Regions from separate parts of the Paenibacillus sp. MER 99-2 genome, predicted to be linked through region 2. Evidence: predicted binding sites of a transcription regulator. Region 2 holds the regulator's gene; the other holds the start of a gene.
What was found. Region 2 encodes CtsR, which represses protease genes until heat stress. Its sites were predicted from a motif close to ATGGTCAATAAAGGTCAAACA; they were not measured.
Positions count from the first base shown of each region.

Region 1: the regulator CtsR is predicted to act here: its motif matches at 3,088-3,108, upstream of clpP (ATP-dependent Clp endopeptidase proteolytic subunit ClpP).

Region 1 is NZ_JAMAUZ010000010.1:41,654-48,718, forward strand. Features, by position in the region: gene M3636_RS25825 (hypothetical protein) at 1-755, opposite strand, end outside; gene M3636_RS25830 (stalk domain-containing protein) at 1,102-2,199, shown strand; gene clpP (ATP-dependent Clp endopeptidase proteolytic subunit ClpP) at 2,400-2,996, opposite strand; tRNA gene M3636_RS25840 (tRNA-Arg) at 3,176-3,250, opposite strand; gene M3636_RS25845 (sugar-binding transcriptional regulator) at 3,733-4,758, shown strand; gene gap (type I glyceraldehyde-3-phosphate dehydrogenase) at 4,869-5,876, shown strand; gene M3636_RS25855 (phosphoglycerate kinase) at 6,024-7,065, shown strand, end outside.
Region 2 is NZ_JAMAUZ010000014.1:56,859-63,923, forward strand. Features, by position in the region: gene radA (DNA repair protein RadA) at 1-194, opposite strand, end outside; gene M3636_RS28155 (ATP-dependent Clp protease ATP-binding subunit) at 484-2,943, opposite strand; gene mcsB (protein-arginine kinase McsB) at 3,175-4,239, opposite strand; gene mcsA (protein-arginine kinase activator protein McsA) at 4,268-4,792, opposite strand; gene M3636_RS28170 (CtsR family transcriptional regulator) at 4,822-5,283, opposite strand; gene M3636_RS28175 (GNAT family N-acetyltransferase) at 5,774-6,949, opposite strand.

The DNA of each region.
Region 1 (7,065 bases), on a different contig from region 2:
CACTTGATTTTTGTGTCACCTGCCATAAACGTCTTACTGGAGACAGGTTGTTTGGTGTCGTACACAATGTCATTTTTGGTTACTTTCACTGGGCTACCCTTTAATCCGCCAAATAAGAGGATAAAGCAACCGGTGAATTTTACGTCAGGACAGTATGCACCGAGAGGTGTGGACGCAGCTGAACTGCTTGTACTGAATTTAGTATCTGTCACATCTTGGCTAGTAATGATGCTGCCATTGGATAAAACTCGTTTGTTATCTACAAGGGAATAGTACTGGGTATCACCGTTATCCGATCTTACGGAGTACAGCCCTTGTTTGGCCCAAAGTTTGAGCCAGTTGTTGGATTTGATCTCTGTGATTTTGCGAAGCTTAATGGAGGCATAGTCATATTCATAAATGACGGCACCTGTGTTCAGGTAGGCTAATGTATATGCCTTCAATCCTTGTGGAGTGTCTACGACAACACCGTCTTGTTGGTTGAATCCGTTAGTCGAAGTGAATCGATATGAAGAGGGCTGCAACGATGAGTCGCTGAAATCATACTCCTTAACCTTTTTCACACCTGTGTCATAACTAATTACCGTTGTTCGTACAGTGACCTGCTGTTGTCTTTCATCAAATATGTAGGTTGTACGGTGTCTTACTTTTTCCTTGCTGCCTTCTGTAGTTGCTGCTGAATGTCCAGTTTCGGGATAAATTGTGAGCAATAGGGAACAGATCAACAACAGGGCAATACATTTCCTAATAATCATATAACGTTTCCTCTTTCCTCTTCTCATATTGTCTTTTTTTCTAAAGGTGTGCGGGTTAACCCTAATTCATAATATCGGTGAGTTTACTGATGTTGTTTAATGAATTATTGGACTGGCAGACCTCTATTTATCGTTCATTTAGTATCTTTTTTGTATATATGTTCGTGACAAAACGGTCATTTTCGGCGCAATTTATTTCAACTTTATCGTCAAGATTGTAACTGGAGCTGTAAACCTTTCCTCAAATGGGTTAATTATAATAAAGAGGTGAGCGTATGAGGCATTATCGTTCAACATACATACGCAATGAACCCTTAGTGTGAATTATGGAGAGGAGTTTTTATATATGACATCATGGAAGAAATGGACAAGTGCGTTGCTGGCGGCTGGAATTATTGTAGGTAGTGGAGCAGGGTGGCAGGAAAGTTCGGTTCAAGCGGCTTCGGTCTCAACTAAAGTAACGACTCCAACGGAAGTAACACTGAAATCGGCAGGTAAAACGCTGACTCAAAAAGGGCTTCTGCAGGGTGGATCTACATGGGTGTCTCTAACTGCGGTCAAAGATGTTGCAGGCGGAACGTTAACGTATGACGCAAAGAACAAAGAGTATACGCTGACCGCAGCTAACAATAAGATGAGAATTAGTCTAGCTGATGGATCGCCAATGCTTAGAGTGAACAACTATTATCCGGGTGTTGAGGCGAAGCTGATTCAAGGGCGATTATACATTCCTTTCTCTGCGATGAGAGATTATCTGGGTGTTCAGGGAAGCTGGAATGGGCAAGCGAAGACGTTAACACTTAGCAAAGTGAAGCAGAATAATGTAACGGTAAAAGCAACTACGGTGAAAGCGACTGTCAAAAATGCTGAAGTGGATATCCAATATCCGCAGGTGAGCGGACTGGCGAATGATAAAGCTCAAGCGGCAATCAACAAGGTGCTGAAGGATGAGGCTGATGCGTTTGTAACAGACTTCAAGAAGCAGGCTGGTGAATATGGAGCTGCCACTGCGAATCGCCCGTACGCTTTTGAGAGCACATATGTTGTGACATATAACGAAAATGGCGTGCTGGGACTCATTACACAGCGCTATGAGGATTATGCAGGAGCTCATGGCATGACGACCCGTTCAGGACACACGTTTGATCTAGAAACGGGCAAGGAACTGTCGCTGAATGACGTGCTTCAAAACAATACAGCGATGCGTGACACGCTTGGCAAAAAAGTAGGAACTCAGCTTAAAGCACGTGGCGGTTATCTGGATGGATACACTGGCTTGAACAAAGACCAGGACTTCTACGTTACGCCAACGGGCATTGTCGTGTTCTTCCAACTGTATGAGTACACTGCATATGCTGAAGGGTTCCCGGAGTTCCCATTCACGTACAAAGAAGTGCTTCCTAAAGGTGCAACGCCATTCAGTGGAGTAGCGACTGAAAAGTAAGAGCAGAAACGTTATCATATGTTTAATAAATATCAGGATTTATCACGTATAGAACGGCAGTTTAACGACGCGCAATTGCAGTTGCCATCATCATAAAATGACAAAAAAATCCCACCATTCGTAGAATGGTGGGATTTTACTAGTTCATAGTTAGCAGCCAAGAAGGCTTCAAATTATGACTCTATAGGTGAGTTCTGCGATTATACGCCTTCTGAACCTACTCTTTCGATAACTTTATCAATGATACCGTAATCGGCAGCTTCAGCAGCACTCATGAAGTAGTCACGATCTGTATCTTTCTCGATACGCTCCAGGGGTTGACCGGAACGCTCGGAGATGATGCGGTTCAATGTGTCACGCATTTTCAGAATGCGACGAGCACGGATTTCGATATCTGTAGCTTGACCTTGCGCTCCACCAAGTGGTTGGTGAATCATGATCTCACTGTTAGGCAATGCAAAACGTTTACCTTTGGCACCCGCATTAAGCAAGAATGCACCCATGGAAGCTGCCATACCTACGCAAATTGTAGATACATCTGGTTTGATGAATTGCATTGTATCGTAAATGGCCATACCGGCTGTGATGGATCCGCCTGGGCTGTTGATGTATAAGTGAATGTCTTTCTCTGGATCTTCTGCAGCCAAGAATAACATCTGTGCCATAATGGCATTCGCCACAACGTCATTCACGTCACTGCCAAGGAAGATGATACGATCCTTCAGCAATCTGGAATAGATGTCATAGGCCCGCTCACCGCGGTTGCTCTGTTCAACGACCATTGGAATATAACTCACGTGAAAAACCTCCTCGGAAATGTAAATGTTAAATTGGTGTTTATATTTAAACTGTTACCGTATTACCCACATCATAAACAATTCCAAACAAAAAGTCAAAGAAAGTCAAACTAACTTTGAAAAAAAAGAAACCTTTCCGGTTTCATTGGTTAAAAGGGTTATGTACTACGAAATAAGAATGGCGCGCCCGCCAAGAATCGAACTTGGATCTCAGGCTTCGGAGGCCTACGTCATATCCATTGGACCACGGGCGCACATGAATTGTTGGCTACTCTTTCGTAGCGCAGATGCTTGCACATAAATGAGCTTCAAATATGTGACAGCATTAATGATTATATCTTAAGCGTGTTCGAAATGCAAGCAAATGATCAGCCTCGTAGTTTGGAATACAACGAAAATGATCATGATGAAGATAAGTGGATAAAGAATGTATTTAAGTACATGCTATAAGAGGTTTTGCACATGTTGAGCAAGGTAGAAATGAAGCCATATGTAGATGAGAATGTAGACTTTCTTCTATATATAGCGTGAAACAGATTCAACACTTACTAGAAGCTCAAGATTGTGAAAATAAGCGCGTACAAGCTCAGAGAAACGTTATGAAATGGGGCGTTTGAAACACTTGCATGTCGCGTCAGTTTTAGGTAGAATAGACGTGGGACTTAAAAAGTTAACCCGGGACATTTTGAGGCCATGAAAGAGAGCTTGGAACGAGAAGCTTGCGGGAGTGGAAAGCATGCGAAAGATTTTAGAAGTGCAAAAGCAGCTTCTGCCTGATCTCATGGATGTCTTGAAGAAGAGGTATACGATTCTACACCAGATCATGTTATCGGATGTGATTGGACGAAGAACGTTAGCTAATTCCATGCAGATGACCGAGCGGGTTCTGAGGGCTGAGACCGATCTATTAAAGGCTCAGGGACTTATTGAAATTGACAGTACAGGAATGAAGATCAGCGAGGCAGGTCATGATTTGCTGCAGCAGTTAGAACCTGTCGCCAAAGAGCTGTTCGGATTGTCCGAACTGGAAGAGCGCATCAAGCAAGCCTACGGTCTGCAAAAGGTAGTCGTTGTTCCTGGCGATTCGGACGTATCTCCATTTGCCAAACGGGAACTGGGCAAGGCCGGAGCGAAGGCTCTCGGCAATATTATGAATGATAACGACGTTGTTGCCGTAACAGGCGGTTCAACAACGGCTGAAGTTGCAGAGCAGCTTAATCCGCCAACACCACTCAAAGGTGTCTGGTTCGTCCCTGCACGCGGTGGACTAGGAGAAAGTCTCGAAATTCAGGCCAATACGATCGCATCCACGATGGCAAAACGGGTAGGAGCACAATACAAACTCCTGCATGTACCGGATTTGCTTAGTGACCATGCCTATGAATCCCTTGTTCAAGATCCGGGTGTCCAGGAGATTCTACAGCTGATTAGACAATCGCGCATCGTTATTCACGGAATCGGTGATGCCGTGGAGATGGCACGGCGACGCAAACTTGCTACAGAGATTGTGGAAGAGCTTCAGGAGCAAGGAGCCGTATCGGAATCATTCGGTTATTATTTTAATGATCAGGGTAACGTGGTTCACACCATGCTTACACTCGGTATGCGACTTCAAGATATTGAACGAACCGATGTAGTGATCGGAATTGCGGGTGGCAAAAGCAAAGCGGCTGCCATTCACTCCGTGCTTAGATTCGGCCAGGAAGATATTTTGATTATTGATGAGGCTGCTGCCAAAGTCATCGTTGCCGAACTGGAATGAGAATTAATTTTCTAGAACACTTCAAATTTGTTGTCTTGACGGACTTCACGGTCTGTCTTGAATATATAGCTTCATAAAAAAATCAATCAAAACTTGGGAGGAACTTACTCATGATTAAAGTAGGTATTAACGGTTTTGGACGTATTGGTCGTTTGGCATTCCGTCGTATTCAAAATGTAGAGGGCATTGAAGTTGTAGCAATCAACGACTTGACTGATGCTAAAATGCTGGCTCATTTGCTCAAATATGATACAACTCAAGGTCGCTTCGATGGCGATGTTGAAGTACATGATGGCTTCTTCAAAGTGAACGGCAAAGAAGTTAAAGTATTGGCTAACCGCAACCCAGAAGAACTTCCTTGGGGAGACCTCGGTGTAGATATCGTTCTGGAATGTACTGGTTTCTTCACAACTAAAGAAGCTGCTGAGAAACACTTGAAAGGTGGAGCTAAGAAAGTTGTTATCTCCGCACCAGCTACTGGCGACATGAAAACCATCGTTTACAACGTAAACCATGAAATCCTCGACGGTACTGAAACTGTAATCTCCGGCGCATCTTGCACAACGAACTGCCTGGCACCTATGGCAAAAACGTTGCAAGACAAATTCGGAATCGTTCAAGGTTTGATGACTACAATTCACGCTTACACTGGCGACCAAAACACTTTGGATGCTCCACACCCTAAAGGTGACTTCCGTCGTGCTCGCGCAGCGGCTGAAAACATCATCCCTAACACAACTGGTGCTGCTAAAGCAATCGGTTTGGTTATCCCTGAACTGCAAGGTAAATTGGACGGTGCAGCTCAACGTGTACCAGTAGCAACTGGTTCCCTGACTGAGCTTGTAACTGTATTGGGTAAAAAAGTTACTGCTGAAGAAGTTAACGCAGTAATGAAAGAAGCTTCCGATCCACAAACTTTCGGATACACTGAAGACGAAATCGTATCTTCCGATATCCAAGGTATCACTTTCGGATCCCTGTTTGATGCAACTCAAACTAAAGTTCTGACTGTTGGCGACCAACAATTGGTTAAAACTGTAGCTTGGTATGACAATGAAATGTCTTACACTGCACAATTGGTTCGCACTTTGGAGCACTTTGCAAAAATGATTAAGTAATATCTGCAATAACATAGAGCGGAAACAGAGTATTGTTTCCGCTCTTTATATATCAACCTTTTGCAAATTTCTCAAAAACACCAGGATTGACAAGGGTTTTTCGCTCTTCATTGGTCCACAAAATACATGGGTGCGGAGGAAATACAGATGAACAAAAAAAGTGTACGTGATATCGAATTAACAGGAAAACGGGCTTTTGTACGTGTAGATTTTAATGTGCCGCTCGAAGATGGTAAAATTACAGATGACAAGCGTATTCGTGCAACGCTGCCTACGATCAACTTCTTGATTGAAAAAGGTGCTAAAGTCATTTTGGCAAGCCACATGGGTCGTCCAAACGGCGAAGTGGTTGAATCCTTGCGTTTGACTCCAGCTGCTGAGCGTTTGTCTGAATTGCTTGGTAAAAAAGTTGTTAAAGCTGACGATTCCGTTGGCGAAACAGTTAAAGCTCAAATCGCTGAACTGAACAACGGTGACGTATTGTTGCTTGAGAACGTTCGTTTCCACGCTGGCGAAGAGAAAAACGATCCAGAACTGGCAAAACAATTTGCTGAACTGGCTGACGTTTTCGTTAACGACGCGTTTGGTGCGGCACACAGAGCACATGCTTCAACAGAAGGTATCGCTCACTTGCTGCCAGCTGTATCTGGTTTGTTGATGGAAAAAGAGCTTGAAGTATTGGGTAAAGCAATCTCCAATCCTGAGCGTCCTTTCACAGCAATCATCGGTGGTTCCAAAGTTAAAGACAAAATCGATGTAATCGACAACCTGTTGAACATTGCAGACAACGTAATCATCGGTGGAGGTCTGTCCTACACGTTCATGAAGGCTCAAGGTCATGAAGTAGGTCAATCCCTGTTGGATGAGTCCAAACTGGATGTTGCTCTGGGCTTCATCGAAAAAGCGAAGAAATTGGGCAAGAACTTCTACCTGCCAGTGGATATCGTAATTTCCGATGATTTCAGTGCGAATGCAAACACAAAAATCGTTGAAGTTGGCGACATTCCTGCAGATTGGGAAGGTATCGACATCGGTCCTAAAACACGTGAGATCTATGCTGACGTTGTTAAAAACTCCAAACTCGTTGTATGGAACGGACCAATGGGCGTATTCGAAATCGAGCCATTCTCCCACGGTACTCGTGCAGTGGCGGAAGCTTGTGCAACAACGGATGCTTACACAGTAATTG
Region 2 (7,065 bases):
CTATCTATATCTATGATAGGAAGCGGTTTATCTTTACTGTCAAAAAGGGGAGAATTCCTCCCTTGTGTTTTGACCACCGTTTCAGTTTCTTCTATCATTGAATTCCATGACTGACAACCTGGACACTTACCATACCATTTGGGGGCTTCATAGCCGCATTCCGTACATTGAAACTTGGTTTTTACTTTGGCCACTTCAGCACTCCTACCATTTATTTTATAACAACATTTTGCATTATTCGACGAATTATGCCCCGACTTCCTAACGCGCAGGGTTAATAAAAGTTTACCATTGTTTGAGATTTTTCGTAAAGGATTATCGTAAACTTTACACATGTTCCTGAAGTTTCTACACCTGTTGTTGCCACCTCATCAATGGTAAGAAGCTAGACTGCTCAGATCACAAAAAAGACCTCTCTGGCACAAAGCCAGAAAGGTCTTTAGTATTTCCCACGAATCTATTTCACGAATGATCCAGATTGGATTACTTCGTTTCGATCTCTTCTGTGGATGGAACAATATCTTTTTTGGTTACAGACAAGGCGCCATTATCCTCATCAATCAGCAAGGAATCACCTTTAACTACATTACCTGTAAGCAATTCTTCTGACAATTTGTCTTCGATATGCTTCTGGATTGCCCGACGTAGTGGACGCGCACCATAAGCTGGATCGAAGCCCGCTTTGGCAAGGAATGCCTTCGCATTGTCCGTAAGCTCGAAGTCCACTTCGTATTCACGCAGGCGTTTCCGAAGTTCTTCACTCATGAGTGTAACAATCTCAGCAATGTGTTTTTCTTCTAGAGAATGGAAGACGATAATTTCATCAATCCGGTTAAGGAATTCTGGACGGAAGCTTTTCTTCAGCTCATCCATAACTTTACCCTTCATGTTGTCATAATCCGCTCCTGCATCTACCACAGCAGTGAATCCAAGCGTAGAGTTACGTTTAATCGCTTCTGCACCCACATTGGATGTCAGGATGATCAACGTGTTGCGGAAGTCAACTACGCGGCCTTTGGAATCTGTGAGACGGCCATCTTCAAGCACTTGCAACAGAATGTTGAATACTTCTGGGTGTGCTTTTTCGACTTCATCCAAGAGCACAACGGAGTACGGTTTGCGACGAACTTTCTCTGTCAACTGACCGCCTTCTTCATAACCGACATATCCTGGAGGCGCTCCGACCAATCTTGATGTGGAGTGTTTCTCACCATACTCAGACATATCGATACGAATTACTGCATTCTCATCACCAAACATCGCTTCAGCCAGTGCACGAGCCAGCTCGGTTTTACCAACCCCAGTAGGACCGAGGAAGATAAATGAACCCATTGGACGTTTCGGATCCTTCAGACCAGCACGAGCACGACGTACTGCACGGCTGACCGATTTAACAGCTTCATCTTGACCGATAACACGTTCATGGAGAATCTGCTCCAGGTTCATCAAGCGCTGCGTTTCTTCTTCTTTCAGCTTGTTCACCGGAATTCCAGTCCAGTTGGCTACCACCTGTGCGATATCCTCAGGAGTTACCTCAGAATCCGTGCGACCTTGTTTTTCTTTCCATTGGTTCTTCGTTACATCGAGCTCTTCACGGATTTTTTGTTCCGTATCACGCAGAGCTGCTGCTTTCTCGAACTCCTGGCTTTGCACCGCTGCATCTTTCTCCTTGCGGATATCTTCAAGACGGCTCTCCAGTTGTTTCAAGTTTGGCGGTACTGTATATGAGTTCAACCTTACTTTGGAACCCGCTTCATCGATCAAGTCGATCGCTTTGTCCGGCAAGAAACGGTCAGTGATATATCGATCAGACAATTTAACCGCCTGTACAATTGCTTCATCTGTGATTTTCACACGGTGATGGGCTTCATAACGGTCACGCAAGCCGTGCAAAATTTGAATAGCTTCTTCTGGGGATGGTTGATCCACCGTAATAGGTTGGAAACGACGCTCAAGCGCTGCATCTTTTTCAATATATTTACGATATTCATCCAGCGTTGTTGCACCAATGCACTGCAATTCTCCACGTGCCAGAGCCGGCTTCAAAATGTTAGAAGCATCGATTGCACCTTCTGCTCCACCTGCACCGATCAAGGTATGCAACTCATCAATAAACAGGACGATGTTACCCGCTTGGCGAATCTCATCCATAATTTTTTTCAAGCGATCTTCGAATTCACCACGGTATTTCGTACCCGCTACAACTGAACCCATATCCAGTGTCATAACGCGTTTGTCACGCAATGTTTCTGGAATTTCGTTTGCAATAATTTTTTGGGCAAGCCCTTCAGCAATCGCTGTTTTACCTACCCCTGGTTCACCGATCAATACCGGATTGTTCTTCGTACGACGACTCAGCACTTGAATTACGCGCTCAATCTCTTTGCTACGCCCGATAACAGGATCAAGGTTGTTTTCCTTCGCATAGGCCGTGAGGTCCCGAGCCAAGCTGTCGAGTGTTGGCGTGCTAACATTAGCAGGTGTTCCGTTATGACTTGATACCGCTTCGCTGCTACCCAGCAATTGAAGAACTTGCTGACGAGCTTTGTTCAAGCTAATACCTAAGTTGTTAAGTACACGTGCTGCTACACCTTCACCTTCACGGATCAATCCAAGCAAGATGTGTTCTGTTCCTACATATGTGTGACCCAATTTGCGGGCTTCATCCATAGATAGCTCAATTACTTTTTTCGCACGAGGCGTATATGCAATGTTAGTAGGTTGCTCCTGACCACGGCCAATCAGCGTTTCTACTTCATCCTGAATTTTTTCCAATCCGAGTCCCAGGCCGATCAGCGCTTTGGCTGCAATACCTTCGCCTTCACGAATGAGGCCGAGCAAAATGTGCTCAGTACCGATGTTATTATGACCGAGACGGACAGCTTCTTCCTGCGCTAATGCGAGTACCTTTTGGGCACGCTCCGTAAATCTTCCAAACATCATATCTCCTGCACCTCCATGGTTTTGGATAAAACGGGTTAGAGCCCCTTAAAACAAGCTCTTCCACCGTATTCTTTATAACACGTTGTCTGCAGCCATGCTGCGAATAAAATCATTCAGCTGTTCACATCAATTATTGCAGCTTCGTTGCAAATACCTTGATGCAAATTGCCATATTATATAAAAGCTGCAATTGCAGCGTGAAACCTCATTTATAAATCTGAAAAGGCTAACTTACTTTGCTGGGTTGATCGTATCACGAATGAGCTGAGCACGGTAGATATCTCGTTCATCTGTGCGCATATCTTCCCCGAATGTTTTCTGCAAGAAACCAGGCTGAGTCATGACGTTCAACTCGTTCATCACCGGTATAGTAAGTCCTTCCAACAGACCTAGATCTACACCAAGACGAACGTCGGAGAGACGCTGTGCAGCTTCCTTCGAGTCGACTATGGCTGCGTGAGACAGTATGCCATAAGATCGCATAACCCTGTCCGTAATACGCAGTCTTGAGTCGGTGATCAGTCGCTCTCTAGCGGTACGTTCATGTCCAATCATCTGTAACACAACACTGTGCAGATTTTCGATAACTTCTTGCTCGGTCTGTCCTAGCGTGATCTGGTTAGAGATCTGGAATAGGTTGCCCATTGCTTCGCTACCTTCACCGTAAATCCCGCGGACAGTAAGCCCTACCTGGGAAACCGCCGTTAGAATACGTCCAATCTGTTGTGTCATGACAAGAGCCGGCAAATGCATCATTACGGATGCCCTTACACCTGTACCGACATTGGTAGGACAGCTGGTCAAGTATCCTCTACGATCATCAAATGCATAATCCACATGCGCTTCAAAAGCATCATCTATCGCAGAAGCTTTCTCCCAAGCTTCTTTCACCTGGAACCCCGGATAGAGGCATTGGATCCTAAGATGATCCTCCTCATTAATCATGATACTGACAGACTCATCCTCACTAAGGATGACAGCACCGTTCTTGGATTCATTCGCTAGACTGGGACTAATCAGATGTTTCTCCACCAACACACGTTTGTCAAGCTCATCAATATCGATTAGATCCAGTGTGTGAAAATTTCCAAAAGCATGAACATCGTCGTATTGAAGTACTTCGCTCAGCTTATTCAGCACTTCCTCCGATTGCTCATTGGATGCAAGCATCGGAAATGGATAATGCTGCAGGTTGCGTGCGATCCGGACACGGCTGCTAATGACGATTTCTGAATCAGCCGCATCACTGCGCATCCAATCGCTGAGCGCCTTCTCTGTAAAAGGCAGATTAGGCATTACGCATCCCTCCTACTCATGACAAACTTTACTCCTGTGCTATTTCTTTTTCAAGTTCTCTGATCTGGTCACGAATTTGAGCAGCTTCTTCGAATTCTTCTTGCGTGATACTTTCTTGAAGAGTACGTTTCAAATCTGCAATTTGTCGTTTCACCTTGATACGACCACCAGCCCGTGCAGGTACTTTACCTACGTGGGAGGTGCTGCCATGCACCCTTTTGAACAACGGGTCTAGACGGCTATCAAAATATTTATAGCATGAGCTACAGCCGAACCGGCCGATTTTACTAAATTGGGAATACGTCATGCCACATTCTTCACATCGAAGGGATTGAGCAGGTGGTGTTCCTGCTGATCCACCTTTGCCAGATGGGTCGAAATCAAGCAGACCGGACAACAAGTTATGAATGGAGAATCCACCTGCTGTTCCAGGAATCATTTCCCCTTTTTCACGAGCACACGACTCGCAGATATGAAATTCCGTCTTCTCTCCGTTCACAATCTTCGTGAAATGAAGTGTAGCCGGACGATTATTGCATTCTTGGCAAAGCATTGATGTACCTCCTTTGGTCCCGATAGTTTTCATTTACCGAGCAAAGATATTAACATCGCCTTCAACATTCTGGCACGAATTTGATCCCGGTAAGGAAGTTTGACCAAAATAATTTCTCTCGATACAGCCGCCCGCATCAACCCCGCCTCTCGTTTGCTCAAGAAACGTGCTTCCTCAAGTTGGTAGATTAGACCTTCGGCAGCAGTCTGCCCGATCTCATCTCCAATACTATGATGCAAATGGTTATGCAGTGCTGAGTGAGCAGGTAGTTCGATCCGTTGAATACGTACATAACCACCGCCACCGCGTTTGCTTTCCACCAGATAACCCTTCTCAAGGGTAAACCGGGTGCTGATGACGTAATTAATCTGAGAAGGCACGCATGAGAATTGGTCTGCCAGATCATTACGCTGAATTTCAACCATTCCTTCGGGACTTTCATGCAGAATACTCTTCAGATATTGTTCGATAATATCAGAGATATTACGCATCCACTCATCCTCCACTGTCTGAAACGTTAAGTCAATAAGGACCCACACGCCCCTACAGAGTGCACCTTCTCATCCCATTTAACCATTCCGTAAAACACCGAATCTGGATACAACAAGTGTTACCGGGAGAGTATAGGCCGCTCGAAGGTCCTTTGATACTGCTTGTTCCGCAAAGAAAAGTGTAGTCGCACTTTACTCAGCGAATGGCATAAGAAAGTCAAACAAAATGATGATCTCAGTTGACTTTGACTTTCTTTGACTTTATATACATTATAGCATATTTTGTGATTTTGCCAAGTGGGGTCACTATTCATTTTTTACGATTTTACACGAAATATTCTTTGGACACAAAAAAACCTCTCCAAAAGAGCTGGAGAAGTCCATTTGTCTTACCGTTACGCCTTCATGCTATATCAGGTAATTTCATGAGAGCCATCAGTGCTTCAATTAAAATAAGCCTTATAATCTCTTGATCAATCAATCTAATGCTTTAGAAGAAATCAAGTAAATACGTTTCCCGTAAAGGAATTGCATTCTCCAAAGCATTAACCGCTTCAGCCGGCCCATGAATTCTGCCTATCTTAGCCATTTCAGCCGGTCTTCGGTATCCCATCAACACAGCAGTAAGGGATTGAATATCCATCTGTACCGTCTGATCTTCAGAAACAGGTTCGGAAGCCTTCCAGATTGAAGCCGTACCATTCATGGCAACATTTAATTGCCACACACCTTCGTTCCAAGGTGCATGAGCATCCTTAACCTGAAGAGCAATCTGTACGGGGGAATCCTGACTGGCGAACGGATACTGAGAAATAAATTGCTCCACACTCACGATGCGCGCCATAAAGTAAGGAACAATCTCTTGCTGAATGCGTGGATTATCCAATTGAAAAGCAAGGGTATCACTTGCTGGTGCTTGTAATGTAACTTCTTCAATCATGGAATCATGATTGGCTATAAAGGTCCATAGAGCTTGTCTCGCTTCTTCATTCAGATGAATGATCTCATCGATCGCGAACTTACGCTCCTTGACCTCGTATAATATATACCCTTGCGCTTGCCCAGTTTCATCATAATATACGGCCTTCTGACTGGTTCCCTCCGTAAGCACCGAGTCTTTCCACCACGCATCGTCACGGATCAACATTCCGTTATAGCGCTCCGCATAAGCATTATATACGCTTTTTAAAACATCCAGATCCGGATTGCCTCTGCGCAGCGTTCCAGATGTTGGTTTTTTGGCAGGCAAATGCGACGCAGGTACTTTATATTTTTTGTATTCAATGTATGTTTCCCAACCATACTTCCGATAAAAGGCAAATGCAAACGGATGCAGGAACGAAATACTCTGTTTGTTGCGATTCATTTCTTCCAATGTGTGTTTGAGCAGACCGGCTACCCAGCCCTTGCGTCTGTACTCGGGCCACGTAGCTACACCTGCAATACCACCCATGTCGAATGACCGACCATGAATATACGTTTGAAAAGGAATAATGTGAAGCTTGGCACCTAGAGTGCCATCATCATACACTCCCCATACATCGTGTTTTGCAAACTGTTTTTGACGCTTCTCTCTCTGTTCCTCTTTCATTACAAATTGAAACGCATACTCAGAAAGCGCCATGCACTCATTGAAAGCGTCTGCTGTTAATTTACGAAATTCCATCTCATTCTGCACCCCGTTCTCTAGAAAATGATGAAATCATCCCAGTGTGGTCTGATCTGTGATGTACGTCTTCTCTATGAGTGTGTCAGAGGAGTCCTATAAAGTCAAATAAGAGG